One region of the Peribacillus sp. TE19612 genome, then DNA from elsewhere that is predicted to be linked to it. Evidence: riboswitches for the same ligand, from Rfam matches in the RefSeq annotation. Region 1 holds a riboswitch; each other region holds the start of a gene.
The links. A riboswitch is a leader RNA that binds a small molecule or an ion and turns the genes downstream of it on or off. The one in region 1 is predicted to bind S-adenosylmethionine.
Positions count from the first base shown of each region.

Region 2: another riboswitch for S-adenosylmethionine. It lies ahead of ACZ9AO_RS16125 (5-methyltetrahydropteroyltriglutamate--homocysteine S-methyltransferase); the one in region 1 lies ahead of ACZ9AO_RS07530 (methionine ABC transporter ATP-binding protein).
Region 3: another riboswitch for S-adenosylmethionine. It lies ahead of ACZ9AO_RS11435 (sugar ABC transporter substrate-binding protein); the one in region 1 lies ahead of ACZ9AO_RS07530 (methionine ABC transporter ATP-binding protein).
Region 4: another riboswitch for S-adenosylmethionine. It lies ahead of ACZ9AO_RS01525 (Na+/H+ antiporter NhaC family protein); the one in region 1 lies ahead of ACZ9AO_RS07530 (methionine ABC transporter ATP-binding protein).

Region 1 is NZ_JBWCCL010000003.1:330,126-336,275, reverse strand. Features, by position in the region: gene ACZ9AO_RS07540 (hypothetical protein) at 74-262, shown strand; gene ACZ9AO_RS07535 (MBL fold metallo-hydrolase) at 327-1,151, opposite strand; SAM riboswitch class I at 1,435-1,539, shown strand; gene ACZ9AO_RS07530 (methionine ABC transporter ATP-binding protein) at 1,609-2,625, shown strand; gene ACZ9AO_RS07525 (methionine ABC transporter permease) at 2,612-3,280, shown strand; gene ACZ9AO_RS07520 (MetQ/NlpA family ABC transporter substrate-binding protein) at 3,337-4,158, shown strand; gene ACZ9AO_RS07515 (iron-containing alcohol dehydrogenase family protein) at 4,221-5,321, shown strand; gene ACZ9AO_RS07510 (NAD-dependent epimerase/dehydratase family protein) at 5,438-6,150, opposite strand, start outside.
Region 2 is NZ_JBWCCL010000008.1:234,709-240,858, forward strand. Features, by position in the region: gene ACZ9AO_RS16115 (aldehyde dehydrogenase family protein) at 1-350, opposite strand, end outside; gene ACZ9AO_RS16120 (LysR family transcriptional regulator) at 466-1,344, shown strand; gene ACZ9AO_RS16125 (5-methyltetrahydropteroyltriglutamate--homocysteine S-methyltransferase) at 1,398-2,501, opposite strand; SAM riboswitch class I at 2,583-2,684, opposite strand; gene ACZ9AO_RS16130 (hypothetical protein) at 2,840-3,259, shown strand; gene ACZ9AO_RS16135 (glycerol-3-phosphate responsive antiterminator) at 3,432-3,974, shown strand; gene ACZ9AO_RS16140 (MIP/aquaporin family protein) at 4,201-5,025, shown strand; gene glpK (glycerol kinase GlpK) at 5,047-6,150, shown strand, end outside.
Region 3 is NZ_JBWCCL010000005.1:268,082-274,231, forward strand. Features, by position in the region: gene ACZ9AO_RS11425 (ABC transporter permease) at 1-535, opposite strand, end outside; gene ACZ9AO_RS11430 (sugar ABC transporter ATP-binding protein) at 537-2,039, opposite strand; gene ACZ9AO_RS11435 (sugar ABC transporter substrate-binding protein) at 2,096-3,208, opposite strand; SAM riboswitch class I at 3,324-3,429, opposite strand; gene ACZ9AO_RS11440 (GTPase domain-containing protein) at 3,524-6,150, opposite strand, start outside.
Region 4 is NZ_JBWCCL010000001.1:319,998-326,147, forward strand. Features, by position in the region: gene ppsA (phosphoenolpyruvate synthase) at 1-269, shown strand, start outside; gene hutG (formimidoylglutamase) at 749-1,705, shown strand; gene ACZ9AO_RS01515 (hypothetical protein) at 2,029-2,184, shown strand; gene ACZ9AO_RS01520 (SOS response-associated peptidase) at 2,244-2,915, shown strand; SAM riboswitch class I at 3,247-3,354, shown strand; gene ACZ9AO_RS01525 (Na+/H+ antiporter NhaC family protein) at 3,544-4,851, shown strand; gene ACZ9AO_RS01530 (chromate transporter) at 5,194-5,739, opposite strand; gene ACZ9AO_RS01535 (chromate transporter) at 5,787-6,150, opposite strand, start outside.

The DNA.
Region 1 (6,150 bases):
TTCATGAAATCGCTAAACAGAATAAAAAAAACTCCTTTGCCTAAACTAAAGAAAAGGCTAGGAGGGATTTCTTTTGGATAAAGAAAAAATGACATTTTTGAAGGATACCGAATATGATGGCAAGGACTCCGTTTACCTGGATATCGACCGTATCATCAATGAAGGAATGGCGGGCGGAAATGTGTATGAAGTCGCTAACCTTCAGAACATCGAAGAAGCACATGATTTTTATGATGAAACAGATCCCAATGTCAATAAATGAATAATGTGGGCTCTCTTATGGAGAGCTCTCTTTTATATCAGTCAGACCGTTAAACGGATAGCATTCAAATAGTCCCATTCTCCCTCGCACTTAAAATATTTTCGTTTAATATCGATGTAATGATATGCTCTGAATCCCACTCATGCCCGGATATCTCGATAAGGGGATAGCGATTCGGTAAAACGACCTGCTGGATTTCATGAACGGTCAGCCCTTGAGAATGCAAGCGTAAAATTTCCCCTTGGAGGTTTTCCAGATAATCCAGTTTTTTTCGAAACATCTCCTTCCCATCAGGAACATGCCCAGCATGACAGCAAAACACTTCCCCGAAGTCATATTGAAGCAATCTTTTTATGGAATCGATGATCACCGGGACAGACTCTTCCCGTAAGACAAGCTTTGTTTTTGGGGTTACGAAAAGGTCTCCTGAAAAAAGCACGCCATTATTGTGATTCAAATACACCATATGGTCCTTTGCATGACCTGGGGTAAAAATCGGCTCCCACGTTTGGGTACGGGAATGAATGGCCTTCCCTAGCGGCTCAGCTTTAAAGGCGTCTCTCTTTCCCCAGAAAATTTTGCGATATTCAGGATATTCAGCATCCTTTGCACAAACCTCAACCGACATCGGGTGAATGAAAAGAGGAACCTTTTTATGTTCCTTTATCCAGGCAGCGCCCCCCGTATGGTCTTCATGATAGTGAGTCAGGGCCACTGAGTCGAAGTCTGCGGATTCATAGAATGGAATAAGCTCTTCCAATAAAATCTGTGCGCCAGTATCTATCAATAGGCCATCCGTTAAAAAGACATACACACTCATCCCCCCCTTGTTCCCGCCAGGAGTCCCATGCACGCAAACCACATCATTTATCGTCTTGATCTCTATCATTCGGTTTCCTCCCCATTATTGTACAAAAATAGTTTTACCTTCCTTTTTTTAACTTTACTATAATAAATGTAGTACCACTTTACCTTTTTGACAAGGAAATATTGGAATAAATAGCCTCGATGAAAATGCTGGATTATTGCATAATAGCCTATTTTCCATGAATCGTTTTAACGGACCGTACCCGATTTAATGACAAAAAAATAAAAGAAACGATTGACATTGCCGGATTTTACAAATAATATAGATTATATTATAAAACTTGAAATATTCTAAAATAATAATTTACTTATCAAGAGTGACGGAGGGATCAGGCCCTGTGATGTCCGGCAACCGCCCTTAGGGAACGGTGCCAATTCCTGCAGAATGATTGCATTCTGAAAGATAAGCCGAGATATGATTTCGCTGCCTCTTTCTGAATGATAGAGGCAGCTTTTTTAATGTTTAAGGGGGAAAGCTCATGATTGAAATCCGTTCAATCCGAAAGGAATACGTCTCGAAGAAAAACCGAGTTATCGGAGTGGATAACGTATCTTTGACCATTCAAACTGGTGAAATATATGGAATTGTCGGCTACAGCGGAGCTGGAAAAAGCTCATTACTCCGCTGCTTGAATTTGCTTGAACGTCCGACAGGTGGAAATATCATTATCGACGGCATTGATTTAACCTCTTTATCTAGCAAAGAGCTTCGTAAACAACGCCAAAAAATCGGAATGATATTCCAGCACTTTTCCCTGGTCAGTTCAAAAACCGTTTATGAAAATGTCGCTTTCGCCTTAAGGGCCGCGCATCGATCGAAGGACGCGACTAAGTTACGTGTATTGGAATTGTTGGAAATCGTAGGGCTCAGCGATAAGAAAGATGTCTATCCTGCACAGCTTAGCGGTGGACAGAAGCAACGGGTCGGCATAGCTCGCGCGTTAGCAAATGAACCCACTGTACTATTATGTGATGAAGCGACTTCAGCCCTTGATCCAACAACTACAAAAGCGATTTTACAGTTATTGAAAAAGATAAGCAGTGAGCTTGGTATCACCATCGTGTTGATTACACATGAAATGGAAGTGGTCAAAGAACTATGCCACCGAGTCGCCGTGATGCAGGATGGCCGGGTAATTGAAGAAGGACCCGTTTATGAAATATTTTCACAGCCCAAACAGGAATTAACGAAGCAATTCATTAGCAGTGTACTGGATTTCGAACTCCCTTCGCACTTGATTGATGAAAGTGAAGGGACGATTATTAAGATTCAATTCGAAGGGCAAACCGCCGGTGAGTCGATTCTTTCGGATACTCTCCAATCCCATGCAGTAAAGGGGAATATTTTACACGGTAAAATTGAGTATATCCAGGATGTTCCTTTAGGCATTTTAATCATCGAGTTAATTGGCGATGCCGTCCAAATTCATTCGGCATTGGAATATATAAAAAATCGTTCCAGTTCTGTGGAGGTGTTAAAACATGTCACTGCTTAATCCCATCGTCAATATTTTACCTGATCTTAATAAAGCCTTTCTTGAAACGATTTATATGGTCGGCGTTTCTCTTGCAGTAGCCCTGCTGATCGGTTTACCGCTTGGAGTATTGCTATTTACAACAACCAGGAATTTATTTTTTGAAAATGGCATCGTGAATCGATCTCTCGGTTTCGCAGTCAATATTGTCCGTTCAATCCCGTTCATCATTCTCTTGGTCGCCCTCCTTCCTTTAACGGACCTACTTACGGGATCGACGATAGGGCCAAGAGCAGCTTCTGTTTCCCTGTCCGTATCCGCAATCCCTTTTTTTGCAAGGATTGTTGAAACAGCATTACGTGAAATAGACAGAGGAGTGATTGAAGCTGCAATTGCCGTAGGTGCCACTCCATGGATGATCATTAAGGATGTACTTCTTCCAGAGGCAAAACCGGGAATCATTCAAGGACTGACATTAACGACCATTTCGCTAATCGGTTACTCAGCAATGGCTGGGACAATCGGCGGTGGCGGAATTGGCGACCTGGCAATCCGGTACGGATATTACCGATATGACAACACAGTCATGATCACGACGATCGTCGTGCTGATCTGCCTTGTGCAACTCATTCAAATGGTTGGTGACAAAGTTTCATACATAGTTAACAAGCGATAGGATCAATCATTTTTTTAAATGACTCAATACATTTCATTACTCAGGAGGAATTTCAAATGAAGAAAATAGCTTCGTTATTATCAGTCTGTGCACTTGCACTCGGCTTGGCAGCATGCGGGAGCGATGATGCATCCCCAAATACAGAAGACAAAAAAGAATTGAAGATCGGGGCGACTACCGGGCCGTACGCCGATATGGTTAAGGAGGCCATCAAACCAGGTCTGGAAGATCTCGGATACAAAATAGAGATCGTCGAATTCACCGACTATATCCAGCCGAATAAGTCGCTTGGCAACAACTCGATCGACGCCAACCTTTTCCAGCATAAAGTGTACATGGATAACTTCGCTAAAGAAAATGATTTAAAGCTTTCCGACCTTATCATAGTTCCAACAGCGCCAATGGGCATATATTCTAATAAGTATAATTCATTGAAAGAAGTGAAAGACGGCACATCCCTTGCAGTGCCCAATGATCCGGTTAACCTGGCACGTGCACTAAAAGTGCTGGTGGATGAAGGGTTGATTGAAGTCGATCCAAATGTCGACCCTTTAAAAGTATCTGAAAAGGATGTAACGAAAAATCCAAAAAACATCCAGCTAAAACCATTGGAATCTGCTCAGTTACCCCGCGCAACAGACAGCGTTGACCTATCGGCGGTCCCTGGCAACTTTGCTCTTGCAGCGAAAATGGACCTCAAGGATGCCCTAGTTTTAGAAAAAATGCCGGATATGTATCGAAACGTTGTTGCAGTGAATACAAAAGATGTAGACGCTCAATTTGCCAAGGATATTAAATCAGTAGTGGAATCCGACCAGTTTGAAAAAGTGATCGATGACAAATTTGCCGGATTCGGAAAACCAGACTGGATGAATTGATCAAATAATCAAGGCCTGCTTCCCCTTTACCGGGAACAGGCCTTTCATTAAGGAGAGCAAATATGAATACCTTACTGGAGGTCCGCAGCGGCCCCGCTTATTACGCCTGTAAAGCAAATGTCCTTGAAAACCTGGAAGTGAAACTGAGTAAAGGGAATATACGTAAAGTGCTCGTTATTCATGGACGAAAATCTTGGGAAGTTACTGAACCCTTTTTTCCTTCCTTAGAAAATATTGAGACGATCTTTTTCACATACGGCGGGGAATGCAGTGACCCGGAAATTGAACGCGTCAAGAAGGCAGCTCTTGAACATGGTGCAGATGCATTAATTGGCATTGGCGGCGGTAAGTTGCTTGACCTAGCCAAATCGGCCGGAAACTCGCTTCAAAAGGAAATCATCCTCATTCCAACCTTGGCTTCCACCTGCGCTGCCTGGACACCGTTGAGTGTCATTTATGATGATAATGGTTCATATGTCCGTTATGATATTCATGAAAAAGGCACTTGGATGTTATTGATCGAACCAGGAATTCTTCTTAATTCGCCGATAAACTATTTACGTGCTGGAATCGGCGATACATTGGCAAAGTGGTACGAGGGCAATGCACTGGCCGAAAAGCTTGCCACCAAGTCCGTTTGTATTGAATTGGCCCATTTGGCCGCAAGGCAATGCCAGGAAGTTTTATTGACATATGGCGAGGAAGCCTTAGCTGATTTGGAAAAAGGGAAATGGACAGATGCGCTGCAGCGTGTAATTGAAACGAACATCATCACCAGTGGTCTTGTTGGCGGGTTTGGCGGCCAGTACTTGCGCGTTGCCGGTGCCCACTCCATTCATAATGGCATGACTTCCATCACCCAAGCGCATCATTTACTTCACGGGGAAAAAGTGGCATATGGCATTTTAGTCCAGCTTGTGCTAGAAGGGAAATTCTCGGAAATCAAACAATTGCTGCCCATCTACCAGGTGCTTAATTTGCCGATGACATTGCTTGATATTGGCCTGACTGTTGAACATAAAGCGGAACTTCAACAGATTGCTTCCCACTCTGTCAAAGAAGGTGAAGACATCCATCTTCTCTTCCCTGATATCAACAAGGAAAAAGTGGCATCCGCCATGGAAAACCTTGAAATCCTTACAAACCATGCAAGCCCTTCCTAAAAAAGCGATGGGGTTTTGACCCCATCGCTTTTTTTGATTCCTCATTGTATAAAATCATCCTTTCCACCAAGCATACATAATGTGCCGTTAATACTTCAGTATAATAAAAGAAGGTCTCAAACTACTGTCTGTTTCCATAATCCAAGAAGATGACTTTCATGTTGTCTGTGCATGCCTGCTTTTCTATCGGCAGATTCCGGACGGCCCTTTTCCCAATTCCATATATCTTCGAGAGTTTCTGATAGGGGACGGAATGTTAGTCCATTATTGATGGCTTGATCGTTGTCGACAGCCAAAAACCCATTCAAAGGTTCCTTACCTCCTGGTAAAGGGAATTCTTCCGGTATCCATAAAGGCATTTCTCCCCACGGCTCTACTTTATTGTCATTTAAAAATTTTTCAGAGACCCATGTAAAGGCAGCATTACTTCTTGTTACCTTTTTGCAGCCTTCAAGTATTTGCCCCATAGTCAGTGTGTATTCGGGTCCAACGGCATTATACGTACCTGTCATGCCCTTTTCCATCATTTGGATGATCCATTGAGCCAAGTCCCTTGCATCGATAATTTGGATTGGACGTCCAGGGCGTCCAGGCGCTAAAACTTCTCCCCCTTCCGCTATTCTTTTAAGCCAGTACGGCAATCGGTCAGTGTAATCATATGGACCTACTATTTGCCCGGCACGAATTGACAAGACTTTCCCCGGCAGTTCTTTTTCAGCTGCTTTTTCGCTTAATGATTTTAACGGTCCATAATATTCACCGTATATCGGTCCAGCCGTTCCGCGGGTTATTTCTTCTGCTTTATCATCATTTAGTGCATGAACCTCTC
Region 2 (6,150 bases), on a different contig from region 1:
GTAGATTCTTCGACTATTTCCATAGTAAGCTGAAATTCAACGTTTGCTTTAATAAGCGATCCACCTGTTTCACGGGAAATGATTTCAACGATTTCATTCCGGTTTTCCTGTAGGAATTCACCAACTTTAAGCAGGACCTGACGACGTTTTTCGGCTGATGTTTTTGCCCAACCTTTTTGAGCATTCTTTGCTATTTCAAATGATTCTTCGAGCTGTTTTGATGTAGCCAAGCTCACATTTGAAATAACGGCATTATTGTATGGGTTTAAAATATTATATCTGCGTTGACTTAAGCCTTCCATCCATTCCCCATTGATGAAGCTTTTGTTTAGATCCTTGAATTTCTCCATTTTGAACACCCCTTTATGTTGTAAACAAATATATTTTACTGCTGTTTGTATCATATATAAAATATCTATATAATTAAGTTTATATACGATATACATATATATCAGAGGTGCCAATATGGATATTAGACAATTACGATATTTTCTCATTCTTGCAGAAGAAGGCCAGGTTTCCCGTGCAGCCAAAAAGTTGAATATGTCACAGCCGCCATTAAGCCAGCAGCTCCGCCTTATGGAAGAAGAATTAGGGACTACTTTACTTGAGCGAAAAAGGAACGGTAAAAGTATGGAGTTGACCGAAGCTGGGAGGGTACTTTACGAGAAGGCTAAGGATATGCTGCAATATTTCGAGGACTCCTTGCTCGAAGTGAAGGAAACGGGTGAGGGAATTAAAGGTACACTTTCAGTAGGTTCCGTACTTGCGTATATGTCTTATTTACCTGATAAAATTAATAGTTTCAAGAAAAAATATCCTTCCGTTTCCTTTAAAATATTCGCAGGAGATCCATATGAAATAAGTAATTATTTGGAGAATCAGGATATCGAACTTGCCATTGTTCATTTACCTGTCGAGATGAAGGGTCTTTCCAGTTTGAACTTAGGACAAGTGCCCAATGTTTTTGTTGTACCTGAGGATTGGGACAGCTTCACTTCGAGAGATAGGGTTCATTTAAAGGATATTGAAAACATCCCATTGCTTTTAGTGCATAGGGAAAAAGGACCGGGGATTTACGAGGAAATTATCGAGGAATTTAAAAAGCGGGAAATACAGCTAAATATTTTATGCGAATGCCATGATGTAAATGTTCTGCTCTCTCTGGTTGCAGCTGGAGTTGGGGCGAGTATTGTTCCGAAATCAGCTGTTTCACCCCATATTATAAAAGGAGTGAAAGTGCTGGATATTATCGATTCTTCAATTCAATCGAATATAGCCTTGGTTTTTAGACAAGATCGTTATCTTTCCAAAACGGCAAAACATTTTATTGAGTTGTTTTGAAGAAAAGCTAGGCCTTCCTAATGCCTAGCTTTTACTTTATATTTAAGGATGAATCATTCCCATACTTCTTTTGCTACATCAACGACGAATTTCAGTTTTTCCCATTGCTGTGCTTCGGTTAGCTTGTTGCCGTGATGTGTGGAGGCGAAGCCGCATTGGGGGCTTAAGCATAATTGTTCGAGCGGAACGAAGTGCGAGGCTTCTTTAATGCGTGCCTTAACAGCTTCCTTGTCCTCGATTTCCCCATTTTTTGAAGTGACGACACCCAGTACGACCCGTGCACCGCCATTTGGAATGTATTCTAATGGTTTGAAATCCCCAGAGCGTTGATCATCATATTCCAAGAAGAATCCATCCACTTTTTCTTTTGCCAATAAAGTTGGGGCGATACGGGCATAGCTTCCTTCAAACGCCCATGTCGACTGGTAGTTTCCGCGACATAGGTGGGTAGTGACGATAAGGTCTTCTGGTTTGCCTTCCAATGTGCCATTAATGACCCGAAGTGCAAGACCAATTAATTGTTCCCTCGTATATTTTCCATCCTTGAACTGGAAATCCGGAGCTGAAAGTCTGGCAATATATACATCATCCAATTGAAGATAACGCACACCTGCTTCATAAAAGGCTTTCAAAGCATGCTGATAGGCTTTGATGATATCATTTGCATAGTCTTCAATATCAGGGTAGACGTCTTCATTATGAATGCCTGCAGCAAATAATTGATTCGGACTGGGGATGGTTTGCTTGGCAACGGCACGTCCGTTCACGATTTTGTTCAATTCAATGAAATCACGAATGAAGGGATGTTCAGGGTTGAATGAAACCTTCCCGGTATTGCGAACATTATATCTCTCTGTTTCCACACCATCGAATGTGAGGCCTTTTTCAGTTACATATCCCTCGATGCCATTTAAATGTTCGAGAAAGTCAAAGTGCCACCATGTTCGTCTGAACTCACCGTCCGTAACGGCCTCTAAACCAACTTCAATTTGTTTATCGACGATCCGTTTGATTTCTTCGGTTTCAATTTCACGAAGCCGTTCAGCTGAAATGGTACCTTCCTTAAAGTCCTTTCTGGCAATATGTAATCGTTCCGGTCTTAATAAACTTCCGACGTGGTCCGCCCTGAATGGTGCTTTCGTTAATGTGATTGACATGTTGATTCCTTCTTTCCTTTTAAAAATAAAAAACCTCTTCTTAAAAATAAGAAGAGGTGTTGGCAACAAAGCTATATACTCTTCTTATCTTCAAGTTTTTACACTTCTGGAATTAGCACAGTACAAGATCAGTCTGTTGCTGAGGCATCAAAGGGCCAGTCCCTCCACCTCTCTGGATAAGAGTTGTCTATTAAATTAACTATGACTATACAGGTAGTTTTTATGAAGGTCAAGGGGTGGAGCTGGAATATTTCGAATATACCGGTTATTAATCCGGGCTGAAATGTTAACGGCATCAGGGAATCCGGCATATGCTTTGAGTGGGGAGGAATGCAAGGATGAGTCCATTCAAAAATGGCATACCGATTACGGTAACTGAAGACATGATAGAGAGAATCATAAAAATGAAATCATCTGGTCAGGATATTAAAGTCGAGATTACGCCAAGGCACATTGTGCTTTCCGGTACGATGGAAGTGAAAAAAATGATGTTTAAGAAAAACGTGGCTTTCCGGATTACATTAAAACCGGTTCATGTGGAAAAAAGAACGATTTCATTTGAATTAGTGGAAATGGAACCCATTGACAGGAATTTCATCAACCAAAGGATATTTAACAGACCGCCATTTTTTGAATATGAAAAAAGAGCAATCAAAATGAATGTTAATGCTTGGAGCATCGTGAGGAAAATTCCGATTGGCACAATTAAATCGTATGAACTCGCCGAAGGTGCATTGAAAATGAAACTTTCTATATGATTTAAGGGGATATTTTACATATATCCTTAGCCGTAACCTATAAAGGGTTTGCCAGGTATGATAGTGTTAAGATGTCATGGTTCATGAAAAAATGTGTTTGATAAATCAAGCTCTTTAAAATATACTAAATGACTTGAAGTTTTGAGTTTTTCTGGGAATGAGGAGGATAATGATGGATCAGAAGATTTTGCCTGCTTCAGCAAGCATGAAGGATTTCGAAAGATTTCTAGAAAGTTCCTATGAAATAGGTGTGTTTCTTGATTTGCATATCTCACAATTGAAAAATGTAAGTATGATGGCAAAGCAGCATAATAAGAAAATGATTTATCATGTCGATTTGATCCATGGCATAAGAAGTGATGAGTACGCGACGGAATTCATTTGTCAGGAATATAACCCCTATGGGCTGATTTCGACTAAATCAAGCGTTATATTGAAGGCGAAGCAAAAGGGGGTCATTGCCATCCAGCGAATCTTTTTAATAGACTCACATGCGCTTGAGAAAAGTTATAAGCTGGTGCAGAAAACAAAGCCGGATTATATCGAAGTATTGCCGGGCGCCATGCCATGGATGATAAAAGAAGTGAAGGAACGATTGCAGACACCGATTTTTGCAGGCGGCCTCATACGTACTTCGGATGAAGTCCTGAATGCCCTTGATGCCGGGGCGTCGTCAATCACCACTTCAAAAACTGAATTATGGGATATCGTCTAATAGGGAAAAATTGAAAAAAATTACAGAATAATAGATTAATTTTTCATAAAATATTGACAGCGTTTTCATAACCTAGTATATTTTACAGTACAAGTTAATATATGTGACGGAGACTAGGAGATTCACAACAGATCTATTCATAATTTTTTTATGAAGATGGTTCTGCTGTGGATCTCCTTTTATTTGTTGGCAAGGTTTAAAAAATTATCAGGGGAGGGGTTTTATCATGACTCCATTTTGGGGAGAAGTGTTAGGCACGATGATTTTAGTTTTATTCGGAGCAGGTATTGGGGCAGGTTCATCCTTAAAGAGTTCCTATGCAAAAGATGCCGGCTGGATCGTTATCACGATTGCATGGGGATTGGCTGTTACCATGGGTGTTTTTGCAGTGGGTTCCATAAGCGGGGCGCATTTAAACCCGGCGGTCACAGTAGGGTTTGCCATTATTGGAGAATTTCCATGGAGTGATGTGCCCGGTTACATCGTTGCCCAGATGATTGGCGCGATACTCGGCGCAACTCTAGTATTCCTGCACTATTTGCCACACTGGAAAGCTACGGATGATCCAGGGGCGAAGCTTGGTGTGTTCACGACTTCACCTGCAATCCCGCACACATTTTCAAATCTATTAAGTGAGATGATTGGAACTTTCATCCTTATTCTTGGTCTATTATTTATAGGGGCCAATGATTTTACAGAGGGTCTAAACCCATTCGCAGTCGGGTTATTGATTGTCGTGATCGGGATGTCACTTGGGGGAACGACAGGATACGCCATTAACCCGGCCCGCGACCTGGGGCCGCGCATCGCTCACTTTTTGCTGCCGATACCTGGTAAAGGCAATTCCAACTGGGGCTATTCATGGATTCCGGTCGTTGGACCGATTGTAGGGGGTTCACTTGGTGCCGTTTGTTATAAAGCATTCTTTATGGGGGAAATAACGGCAGGATTTTGGTCTGTTATGGGTGCAAGCCTGGTACTATTGATAGTAGCCTATGCTTTTGGTAAAAAACAGTCACATGAAATGGATAGCAGAAATATCGCTAGTTAATTAAAAGGAGGGGCATACACAATGGAAAAATACATTTTATCATTAGATCAAGGAACAACAAGTTCGAGGGCGATTTTATTTAATGAAAAGGGGGAAATCGTCCATTCCTCCCAAAAGGAATTTACACAGCATTTCCCTAAACCAGGCTGGGTCGAGCATAACGCCAATGAGATTTGGGGATCGATCCTGGCGGTGATCGCCGGTGTACTATCTGAATCCGGTGTAAAGCCAGAGCAAATTGCCGGTATCGGGATCACCAATCAGCGTGAAACGGCAGTCGTTTGGGATAAGGAAACAGGTACGCCTGTCTATAATGCGATTGTATGGCAGTCCAGGCAAACAAGTGGAATCTGTGATGAGTTGAAGGAAAAGGGACTTAATGATTTATTCCGGGATAAAACGGGATTGTTGATAGATGCCTATTTTTCCGGAACGAAAGTGAAATGGATCCTCGATAATGTGGAAGGGGCACGGCAAAAGGCAGATGAAGGCAAGCTGTTATTCGGTACCATCGATACTTGGCTGATCTGGAAGCTATCAGGAGGCAAGGCTCATGTAACGGACTATTCCAATGCATCCCGGACATTGATGTACAATATCCATGAACTGAAATGGGATGAAGAACTGCTTGAGATATTGACTGTACCAAAGTCGATGCTGCCGGAAGTGAGGCCTTCCTCTGAGGAATATGCACGTACGATCGAATATCATTTCTTCGGCCAATCGATTCCGATCGCCGGGGCAGCCGGTGATCAGCAGGCAGCATTATTCGGCCAAGCCTGCTTTAATGAAGGAATGGCTAAAAATACGTATGGAACAGGCTGTTTCATGCTCATGAATACAGGAACCAAGGCTGTCAGCTCCGAACACGGACTATTGACGACCCTTGCTTGGGGCTTGAATGGGAAGGTCGAATATGCACTTGAAGGCAGTATATTCGTAGCTGGCTCCGCCATCCAATGGCTCCGCGATGGCCTGCGGATGCTGCATGATGCCAAGGACAGCGAGGCCTATGCAAAACGGGTGGAAAGTACGGATGGAGTATATGTGGTACCGGCCTTTGTAGGACTTGGAACTCCATATTGGGACAGCGAAGTGCGGGGAGCCGTTTTTGGTTTGACGCGC
Region 3 (6,150 bases), on a different contig from region 1:
TGGCGAAAAACGGGCTGATCAGTCCTGTTGCGAATGTCCCGTCGGGCATGACCATATTTTGCGAAACCGTGGCCCCTTTTGTATAAGTAAGGGCAATTCCCTGAATAATGAACATGGTAGCCAATGTCATCAGCATGTCGGGAATTCTTAATTTAACGATCATGAATGAATTCAAAGCCCCTACGAAAAGTGAGGCACCGACCGCAGCTAATATGGCGATGAATGTATCCTGGGAAAACCAGACAAACATCGAGATGACGATGGCATTGGCCAATGATGCGACGGAGCCCACGGAAAGGTCGAAGCCATCCACGGTCAGTGATATCGTAATGCCGATCGCAATGATGGTCACGATTGAAATGGAACGCAGGATGTTTATCAGGTTAGACGTTTGGATGAAAGATGGATTGGATACGGCGAAAATTCCAATCAGAATGATAATCGTCAATATTGTGCCGTATTTATAGAAAAAGTCGAATAGTTCCACCTTTTTCTTCGCTTTCGCTGTCTGTGTAACAGGAATGGGTATGCTCATCCTATTTACCTCCTGTTGAATGGAATAGTAGTTCTTCTTCATTCGTTTTGCTTGTTTCTAATTCGATGACAGTGCTCCCGTCATATAACACATAGGTCCGGTTGGTAATGCCAATGATTTCGGAAAGCTCGGAGGATGCATAAATGATCGCTTTTCCATTCCTTGCAAGCTTTGCAATCAATTCGAATATATCCTTCTTGGCTCCGACATCGACCCCTTTCGTTGGTTCATCGAATATGTATACATCCGCATCCGCCATAAGCCATTTTCCAATGGCAACTTTTTGCTGGTTACCCCCGGATAGGTTTTCGACCTTCACTTCCCCTGAAGGAGTTTTAATGCCGAGACTTGCGATCATTTCCTTCGCCTTTTCCTTTTCCGCCTTACGATCGACGACACTGAATGTTTTGCAGAATTTTCCGAGACTGGCTGCAGTCAAGTTTGCCGAGACTGATTCCTGTACAAGGACCCCTTCTTTCCTGCGTTCCTCAGGTACAAGTGCCAGCCCGCTTTTTACTGCTTCATGCGGTGATTTCAGAGAAAGCTTTCGACCATTCAGGATGACTTCACCCGCTGTGATGGACGTATGACCGAAAAGGGTTTTACATAGCTCCGTTTTCCCAGCCCCGACCAACCCAGCCAAGCCGATTATTTCGCCTGCTTTAATATTCAGACTGACATTCTTAACTTTCTCGGCATCTGACAATCCGTTCACTTCCAGAATTACGTCTCCAATCGAAGCATTCACTTCAGGAAACTGTTCATCCATGGTTTTCCCGAGCATGTTCTCTACCACTTCAGTACGGGTTATGTCCTCGATTTTTCGACAAGTGACACGCTCCCCATTCCTCATGATCGTAATTTCCTCACAGATTTCAAAAATCTCAGGCAGACGATGTGAAATGAAAATGATTGCCACGCCTTTTTGCTTTAACTCATTTACAACTCGAAAAAGTTCCGTCGTCTCCGTATGACTTAACGGAGCAGTTGGCTCGTCGAGAATCAGGAATTTGCATTCTGTCGAAACGGCTCTTGCTATCAGGACCATCTGTTTTTCAGCCAAGGTAAGGTCTCTAACCAGCTTTTTCGAAGGGACATGAATTTTCATATCTTCAAGAATAGAAGTGGCTTTGTTGTGCAGTTCTTTCCATTGTACCCTTTGTTTTTTTCCCATGTTTTGGACCATATCATTCAACATTACATTTTCCCCAACTGTTAAATAAGGGATGAGGGCGGTATCCACTTCCTGATAAACTATTTGAATGCCCTGTTCCTGAGCAGCTTTTGGCGAGCGGATATCCCGCTTCATCCCATCAATAAAAATGTCACCTGAATAATGAACATGGGCTCCCGATAAAACTTTCATTAACGTCGATTTCCCTGCTCCGTTTGCACCGACCAATGCGTGGGCTGTCCCTGATTGTACGGAAAAATCAACATCACTCAGCGCCTTCACCCCCGGAAATTCAATCGAAATTTTCTTCATTTCTAGTTGCTTGCCCATGTCCATTCCCCCTTATAGAACAGACACTCCCTTCGCTTGAAAGAGAGTGTCTCTTTTTATTTTTTATAATGATCTTTCAAAACCTTCATCCAATCTTCTTCAAATTCCGTCGATACCCCCCAGCCATCGACAATATCAGACAGGTTTGCCATGTTTACCGCTTCTTTTGAAGCTTGGATTTGCTTTTGCGAAATAAGTGATGCCTCCAAATCATATGTTTGCGGCGTTTCTTCGCCAGCTAATTTTTTAGCCAATATCCTCATATTCACTGCACCGATCAACTTGGGATCGACTGCTGCCGTGTAGGACCATGAGCTATCAGCAGATTGGATCTCCTGGAGATCTGCATTCGAAACATCAATTCCATATATCTTCACTTCATCGCGGCCCGCTTCTTTAATCGCCCGGGCTGCACCGATAGCAAAGGCATCCCATGTTGCGAAAATGGCATCCAATTTACCTTTAGGGTATTTATTCAGCATTGCGGCTACAGCATTTTGTGTCTGCACCGAAGTATCAGCGGATGCCACTCCGAATCTTTCGATTTCTTTAATCCCAGGATTTTCTTTTAATTTTTCCTGATAGACTGCATTTCTTCTTACCATTGGAGGAAAGCCATCCACCCAAAGATATGCAATTGCCGCTTCACCTTTCTGTTCTTTTATCAGTTTATCGAAAGCCAGTGTTGCCAGCGCTTCATCATCTTGTGAAGTTAATGTCACGCCCTCTATTTTAGATAGGTCGCTTATTGAATCGAATGTGACAACGCCTTTACCTGCACCAACCAACTTCTGAACGTCATTTACAGTTGCGGCATCATCACCATGTGAAATGATATAGCCGTCGTAATCTTCCTCCAAAGCCTGTGCTATCGCATCATGGAATTTAGCCGTATCACCATTGGCTGTGTACGTATCCACTTGAAACCCCAGTGCTTCTCCTTCTTCTTTCGCCCCCGCCAGGTATTGGGCAGTATGATCATCACCGCCAATTTTACGGATCACCTTGATTTTGGCTCCATCGCCATCAGCAAATCTCTCCGGGACATTTTCAAATGATACTTTTTCTTCTTTCTTCGATTCTGTGGAACTCTGCCCTGCAGAGCAACCCGTTAAAAGCAAAGCCGAAGCGATGGCAGAAATGAATATCCCTTTAATAGACCTTCTCATCTTGTTTCCCTCCATGTTTTCTCATTAGTCTTATCAGTTAAGTCGGTGTAAATCCCAAAATAAAAACCTCTCTAATATAGAGAGGTTTAATCGGCTGTTTTGCAGACTTGTCCCTCTCTTATCTGTCAAAACATTTCTGTTTTGCAGGATTTAGCACCAATTCCTAATGGAACGGTTGCTGGGCATCTTAGGGCCAGTCCCTCCGCCACTCTTGATAAGAGATATATTGTGTTACGTTTTCGTAATTATCACTTTATAGGGATATAGTCGTAAAGTCAATAGATTTTTGAATATTTGAAATGTTTCCCGTTATTTTTATTTTCTTTGAAGCTGGGCTAGACGCTTTTTCTCGATTTTTTCAAGCCTCTCCAACTGCCTTAATTTCACTTCGAACAACGTGATCGGATCACGGTAAACCTCAGGATTTTCTTTCATATGCTCCAATGCAGCCTGGTAGTCTTTTATTTCAGTCTGCGTCTGCTCTATCGTTTTTTGAAGTAAGGCAAATGAACTGCGATAGAATAGTGAGATGTCCCGATCCAATGATTTTTCAAACAATCCAAATTGGGTTAGGAAACGTTCCGTGATCATTTCGGCAACATCCAGGTAATCTTCACTTTCCAGGTATTTCTTGTAACGATTGTACATATTGGCCTTATTTTGCGGTATCGCCCCAAATAGCTTCCCTGCTCCTTTAAGCAGCAATTGTGATGGAGTCCTGCGCAAAAGGATATTAACGTTTTCGATGCGGATACTGCTTGTCATCCGGTCGGCATCACGGCGCCAGTCATCCAACACCCTGAAGTCACCTGCCAGTGTAATCCGTTCTTCTTTGTATAATTCATTGAATCCGGCACTCATCTCATCCATGAACTGCTGGCTTTGTGAGAACTCCATTTGGGAACTGGCAATCCAGTCTTGAAGAGAACGGTAATATTGAGGCATGATCTTGTCAGAAATGAAGTTTTGAATCCGCTCATTCATTTCCTGGTTTAACTGTACATGGACCTGACTGAAATCACTGCTTTCCGTTAACGATTTAGAGCAATCCCTCAGTAATTCAGGAATTTTTGAATAAAGCTGACTTTTCACTTCGTCCTTAAGCGAACGATACGACCTTATGATATTTTCACTTTTTTCTTTTTCCAGATCAGCCAGTTGATTGACCGCTCCATTCAGTTTGACTTCCATCTGCTCATTCCAAGAGATGGAATGCTCGCATTTCCGCTCATTGGCTGTCCGTTTTTCTAATAGATAAGATAAAGTTTTACGAATGAATGCCAGGATTTTTTCAGATCTTCTTTCCTTCCAATTATCATCTTGATAATTCGATTGAAGGAAGGCTGAAAGGTCCTTCAATTGCTGCCTGCTGTCATAATGTTTGGAGAAAGCGAACACTTTCGCATTCGGGAAATATGCATTCACTTTATCCCATGTTTCGTCTTCCATCCGGACTGCGACCTGATCACTGTATATCGTATCCATTTTATTTAATAGGAAATGGATCGGCAGTTTCGGAGCCATCATTTGAATTTCCAATAACAGATCCCTTTCGCTGCCGGTGAAAGGAGCCCGGGCGTCAAGAACGAACATCAGGCCATCACTGCCATGTAAATAGCCTTGGAAATCGGATTCCACGCTTTGTTCCCCATTGAACCCCGGTGTATCCAATAACCGCAGATGATTATTTCTTAGGTAGTCACTGATGATTGTCACATCGACAATAGTCCCGCGCTGACGGCGTGTTTCATCCAAATCAGTTAGCTCCTCGACAACTTTGCTATCTGTATCGGTAATTTCAAGGATTTCCAAATCATCCCCATCTTTGACACTGACTAGGGAAGAATGGTCCTCAGCAGCAATGCTCTCGCCAACGATTGACTGAATAAAGGATGTCTTGCCATTTCCTGTACTTCCTGCAAGAAGGAGATTGAAATTCCTGGTATCCTTAAGCCCCTCCACCATCCATTTAAGCTTATTGCCAACCCTTAAATCATTATCTTCAGCCCACTGGATAATGGAATTGAACAGTTTCTCTCCCGCTTCCAGTCCGCCTCCCAATTTAGGCGATTTCGAAAGCAGGCTCTCTGCATCCTGAATGACCAGCGCATTGACCGTATCCGGGAAGATTTCATTCCAGGACAACGTGGATGCCGCCGCAAACAGCGAAAGCTCCCCGTCTGCGATTTTGAGCCAGTTTTCCAGCAACCTTGGCACGACAGGACTTAATTCTTTGATTAGATGCGTTCCTTCTAACAGACCTGCATACGCATCCCTGTAATAGACGGAAAGCTCATCCCATACATCCGCATGGTTCAATTCGATGGTATCTATCAAATTATTAATCACTCTTAACCATTCGAAATAAGAATCCGTATATTTATAATTTTTCCAAAGGGCAACCGTCATTTTCTCGAAACGTTCCTGGTCGAGTGTGTATAGCGAACCAAGGACAGTTGAGAAATAATCCGGCTCCATCGATTGGGCAACACCCTGCTGGATATACGTTTTCAGCACATCGAACCAGCCCATTGACTCTGTACGGATACTTTCATTCGCCGCTAATACCACCGCACTGTTCCAATCCTTTTGCTCTTCAAAAAAGGCGCGTGCGATTTCCGTGACATTCGGGTAGTCCGGTTGAAACTCGACTGCTTCTTTCACGACTTTGGAAGCCAAATCATTTCTCGATTCCACTATGTACAGGGAAAACAGCTGCAAAAGAACTTCTGTTTTCAAGACAGCTTCATCCGTATCGACGGATTTATAGATATCCTCTGCGGTTGAATACATTTCCAATTCAAAATACGCATCAGCGATGTTTTTCTTCGCCCATGAACCAAGTTCCCCTTCTATGTTTTCCCATTTAAAAATGGCTGCTTCATAGTCATGGTGCTGAAAATATACCTCTCCTTGAGCAAATCTAATTGCGGTTAAATCGG
Region 4 (6,150 bases), on a different contig from region 1:
GAGCACGCGTTATCCTAAACATGGAAGATGCAGATCTAGAAGATGGAGATATACTGGTTACAACCTTTACCGATCCTAGCTGGACACCATTATTTGTATCCATAAAAGGACTCGTCACCGAAGTTGGCGGGCTGATGACCCATGGAGCAGTCATCGCACGTGAATATGGCTTACCTGCCGTTGTCGGTGTGGTAAATGCCACCAAGCTGATAAAAGATGGGCAACGTATTCGAGTAAATGGAACAGAAGGTTATATAGAAATACTATAATTCATTACATTTCTATCATAAAGAAGAACATTCGAATTAGGAGAATCATTGAAATCATGATGCTTTGCGGTTTTTGGCAAAGCCCCCTGTCACTAGGTCATATAAGGGGGCAGTAACTGAAAATTGATACTAAATTTTAGTAAGATCAACTTGAGGTCGGGCCTTCTGTTAAAGGTCGCTTTTATATGATGCCAAAGCCTAATTTCTCGCTTACAACATCAAGAAATTGGGCTTTTTGTGGATTTTATTTATAGGCAAAATCGATACTCCCTTGCTAAATCTACTGGCTTGAGCAGCAATGTCAAACGGATACGAGGAAGATATTCTCCAACAGATATATCTGTCAATATCATAAATGTACGCTGAAAGCGGCTATACCTTCTATAGAAATATTAAATTTTTGTATTGGTAATTATACATTATCTCCATTATAATTTTTAAGAAAGATATTTCAGAATTTTTAAAATAAAGGAGAAATTATGTATACTCACCCGACTTTAAAATATTGGAATGGAAGAATTGATTCCCAAACTGACCTAGACAGCTTCAGATACCACCAAAGAGTGCGCTTGGCACCAATTTCGGAATTAGCCACCTCTTCCAATGCATCACGAACTTTTGGACTCATTGGTTTTAAATGTGATGAAGGAGTCAAAAGGAATAAAGGCAGGGTTGGTGCTGCCGAGGGTCCTGATTATATTAGGCAGTCGTTGGCAAAATTACCCTGTCATTTACCTTCCCAAACCGAGCTGGTGGATGCTGGCGATGTAATATGTGAAAGTACAGATATGGAAGCCGCCCAATCTCAACTGGGATCAGCTGTTGCTCGGATTTTGGAGAGTAAAGCGATTCCTATCATACTTGGGGGAGGTCACGAAACCCTGTATGGCCATTATCTTGGGATTAGGAAATCCATTGGACCAAAAGCTAGACTAGGGATTATTAATATTGACGCTCACTTTGATATGAGACCTTATGAAAATGAAACTTCATCTGGCACGATGTTTAAGCAGATTTTGGACGAAGATCAAAGTTGTGGCTATTTATGTGTCGGAATTCAGAAGCAGGGGAATACGAAGGCACTATTTGAAACTGCAGAGAGGAGTAATGTCGACTACATATTGGAAGAAGATTTGTCATTATACGAAATGGATGAAACGAAGCGGAGGATAAATGAATTCGCTAAGGAAAATGACTATATCATGCTTACATTATGTACGGATGTTATTGATTCAGCCTACGCACCTGGGGTAAGTGCACCATCGCCGTTTGGACTGGATCCGAAATTGGTCCGAGCCATTATTAGGCATATCGTATCGAATGAAAAGATCCTCTCATTTGATATCTCTGAAGTGAACCCTTCATTGGACGAAAATAATAAGACCGTTACACTGGCAGGGCATTTAATAAATGAGGTTTTGCTGCATTTTAAATAATGGACATGGGATGGCGGCAACTCCAATTCGGTCTTACTAGAAAGAGCGTTTCTTTTCGTATCGACTGTTGGGGCTTTCCTTAATGTTATCTTCAGTATTGAAGCGAAAAACCTTTAAAGCGCCCAGACTGTCCATGAATCATTCATGGACAGTTTTTTGCGCCTCCTTCACAAGGATTCATGGTCCCAGGCATTGCTTCGTTCGACTAACCATTTAAAGTATAAAGGCATGTAGATTTTCCATGACTCTGCTAAGTTCAATACTGATACTTGTGGGTTTTTGGTTTATAATAACAACCATCTAGCCTTTTGAGGAGGGATTCCATGAATGAATATAAAGTAACGGTTAGGAATGGCAGTACCTTAATTTTGTCGGAAATCATTAAAGCTGAAGATGAAAGAGAAGTCCTTGGCACTCTTTTGATTTCCAGCGAATTATTTAATCAACCATTTACTGATATCAGGATTTTAGAACGCTGATTTGTGACTGCCCGTTCCATTTGATACACTGTAATAAATCTTAATACGGTGGCGATATTATGTGTGGACGTTTCACTCTTTTCACTGACATAGAAGAAATAAAAGAACGGTTTGATATTCAAGGGTCATTTGATGAGGAATACCAATTCAGCTACAATATTGCTCCCTCCCAATCCGTGCTCTCCGTCATTAATGACGGGGTAAGGAATCGGCTTGGATATCTTCGGTGGGGACTCATTCCTTTCTGGGCAAAAGACGAAAAAGCGGGCTACAAAATGATCAATGCCAGAGCGGAAACCATTGCTGAGAAAGCAAGCTTCAGGAATGCGTATAAGAAGAAGAGATGCTTGATAATCGCTGACTCTTTTTATGAATGGAAGAAGACACCAGAAAGAAAAATACCGATGCGAATAAAACTGAAGAATCATGCTCCATTTGGAATGGCCGGTCTCTGGGAATCCTGGAAATCTCCTGAAGGCATCAGCATCTATTCGTGCTCCGTTATAACAACTGTGCCAAATGAGCTAATGACCAGCATTCATGACCGCATGCCTGTCATCCTAAAACCAGAAGATGAAAAAGATTGGTTGAATCCTTCCATTAATGATCCTGCATATCTGCAACGGTATTTAAAGTCATTCGATTCGGAACAGATGGAAGCATTTGAAGTATCGACTGATGTAAACTCGACTAAAAATAATACACCTAACCTAATCCAACAAATTTGCTGAGAGTTCATTAGATTTCTCAGAATGTAGACAACTCGGTGGAAATCGAGTTTGTCTGCATTTTTTTATGGTTTATACAATTTGACGTTGCCTCCAGGACTCGCTTTTCCCGCAGAAATCTCGCACCCCCGCTCCAATCAACTTAGATCTCTTTATAAACAGTAAGGAGTACATGTGAAACACTTTAAAAATTACCCCTTGCGAAAATAGGCGAAATGCTGTACTGTTATATTTGCTTTTCAAAACGACTTTCGATGTCACGAACTCAGGCAAGTTCCAGCGTGGTACTTTTCTGGCAGGCATCGTAATTTTTGATAAATTATATAATGTAATCTTCTTATCAAGAGAGACGGAGGGACTGGCCCGAAGATGTCTCGGCAGCGGACTTAAATGGAGTGCTGTGCCAAATCCAGCAGGCTGATTTTCGCCTGAAAGATAAGGAGGGTGTTTTTTATAAATTAAAAGACCTCTTCTTGTTGTTAAATAGAAGGGGTCTTTTTTATGCCAGTTTTTTGCTACAGCTCCATGACTGGATAATCAGGTAGGTTCAAATTGGAGTTATTTGCGAAAACTGTTAATAGAATAAGAGCTGTGACACATGTCGCGGGAAAAATAAAAAGAGGTGTACATCATGAGTGCAAACAATAAAGGGAATCCATGGGCATTGATCCCATTTGTCGTATTTTTAATTTTATTTATTGGGTCCGGAATCATCACTAAAGATTTTTATTCATTTCCGGTGATTGTAGCGATATCCATTGCATCGGCAGCTGCATTGGCGATGAATCGGAAAGAGACATTCAATGAAAAGGTTGATATCTTCTGTAAAGGTGCCGGTGACGCCAATATTATGTTAATGGTAATCATTTTCCTTTTAGCCGGAGCTTTTTCCGAAGTTGCCAATGGTATGGGGGCAGTTGAATCAACAGTGAATCTTGCCTTAGCTGTTTTTCCCCAAAATCTATTAATGGTAGGAATTTTCATCATCGCTTGTTTTATTTCACTATCCATGGGGACAAGCATGGGAACGATTGTTGCCCTGGCACCTATTGGGGTTGGAATTAGTGAGCAAACAGATATTTCGCTTGCCCTTTCAATGGCGGCCGTTATTGGTGGTGCGATGTTTGGGGATAATCTTTCATTCATTTCAGATACGACAATCGCTGCAGTCCGAACTCAGGGAACGAAAATGAAGGATAAGTTTAAAGTGAATTTTTTCATCGTTTTACCTGCAGCCATCATCACATGTGCCATCCTAGGAATTTTAACGATGGGTGAACAAGCTGACATTTCCCAACAGTCTTATGATTGGGTGAAGATTCTTCCTTATCTTTGCGTATTGGTCACTGCATTGGCAGGAGTCAATGTGTTCTTGGTCCTTTCGATCGGAATCGTATTTGCCGGAATTATCGGGTTGGCGGATGGAAGTTATCAACCGTTGGGTGTCATCCAAAAAGTTGGAGAAGGAATGGCTGGAATGTATGAAATTTCCTTCCTTGCCATTTTAATTGCAGGTATGGTAGCTGTAATCAAACATAATGGCGGTATCGATTTTCTACTCCACCTTGTGACGCGAAATAGCAAATCGAAAAAAGGGGCGGAATTCAGCATTGCGGGGCTTGTTGGTTTGACGAACCTTTCAACGGCAAATAACACGATTTCGATTATCATTGCCGGGCCACTTGCCAAAAATATTGCTGAAAAATATGGAATTGATCCGCGGAAATCGGCGAGCGTCCTTGACATTTTTGCATGTTGTATCCAAGGGTTGATCCCATATGGAGCACAACTGCTTGTTGCAGCAGGGGTAGCAAAAATTTCTCCGTTAAGCATCTTGCCGTATTCATATTACCCAATCCTGATTGGACTTTGTGGCATCATTGCAATCCTGATTGGTTTTCCACGGTTTCAGCCGGGAAATAATGGATCGAAGAACTAAAAGTTAAAACAAAGTTGATTGAAGCGGGTGTGCGAGACTCCTGCGGGAAAAGCGAGTCCAGGGGAGACCCCGAAGGCGCAAAGGCGCCGAGGAGGCTCCTGGACCGCCCGCGGAAAGCGAGTGCCTGGAGGGGAAATCAACGTTTAAATTGAACAAACCCCTAAAATTTCATTGAGTTTGTCTACAGTCTGAACACCCTGAATCATTGGATGCAGGGTGTTTTCTGTATGGTAAATACATAAACTTAATAAAGTTTTCTCGCACTTATATAGTATCAATCATTTTTCAATTTTTCTGCTTAATTCCGGTCCAAATTAATGATGGTTGTGTGTGCGACACCTGTCATGAATAGAGGACAACACCAACTAAACCGGAAAGAATAATTACATAGGCTGGATGCCAGCGTAATTTCATTAGGGCAAATAACGATAAACCAAAAACGAGTAATAAGCTTATCGTATGCCATGAAAAGTTCACGGCTATCATATGATTGGAAAGTGCTAAACTGATCGCTGCAAAGATGATCAAACTAGTGACAATCGGTCTTAATCCATAAAACATGGATTGAACAACTGGATAATGATTCAATTTGCTGAAAAATGTAGCTATAACGGTTACGAATATAATGGCAGGAAGCAAGATACCTAGAGCAGATGATATGGCTCCTGCTAACCCAGCAGTCGAATAGCCAACGAGAATGGCACTATTGGCGGTGACAGGTCCTGGGGACATTCCGGAAATGGCGATTATATCGGTGAATTCCTGCGTTGTCATCCATCCATGCTGTGAGACTTCCGATTCTATTACGGGAATCATGGCGTATCCGCCTCCGAAAGATACAAAGCCGATAATAAAGAAGGTGCTAAACAACTCCCACAATACCATCATTCCATCACATGCTTTCTTGAAAATTAGTTAAACCTTTTTTGATTTACCTATATGCCAGCACCCATGAAAGGTTCGAAATCATTTTCTTCTATTTTCCTATCTTTTTTGTCCATCTTGACATCGTAACCTAATTTTCTCTTAATGGAGATGGTCACAATACCCGCTAGAGCTCCTGCTAATATAACCATCACAGGGTGAAGAAAGAAGAGGACGGGAATTCCTGCTATTAAAATACAGAAAGTTGATTTGTCTACAACTGCCGTTTTTCCTATCTTGATAGCCGCATAGGCGATGATGGCTACTATGGAAACTCTGATAGATATGAATGCAGATTCTACCTTCGGATTATCCTGAATGAAAAAATACACAATGCCCAGGAGCAGAACAATTAAAAAGGTAGGTAATGAAACA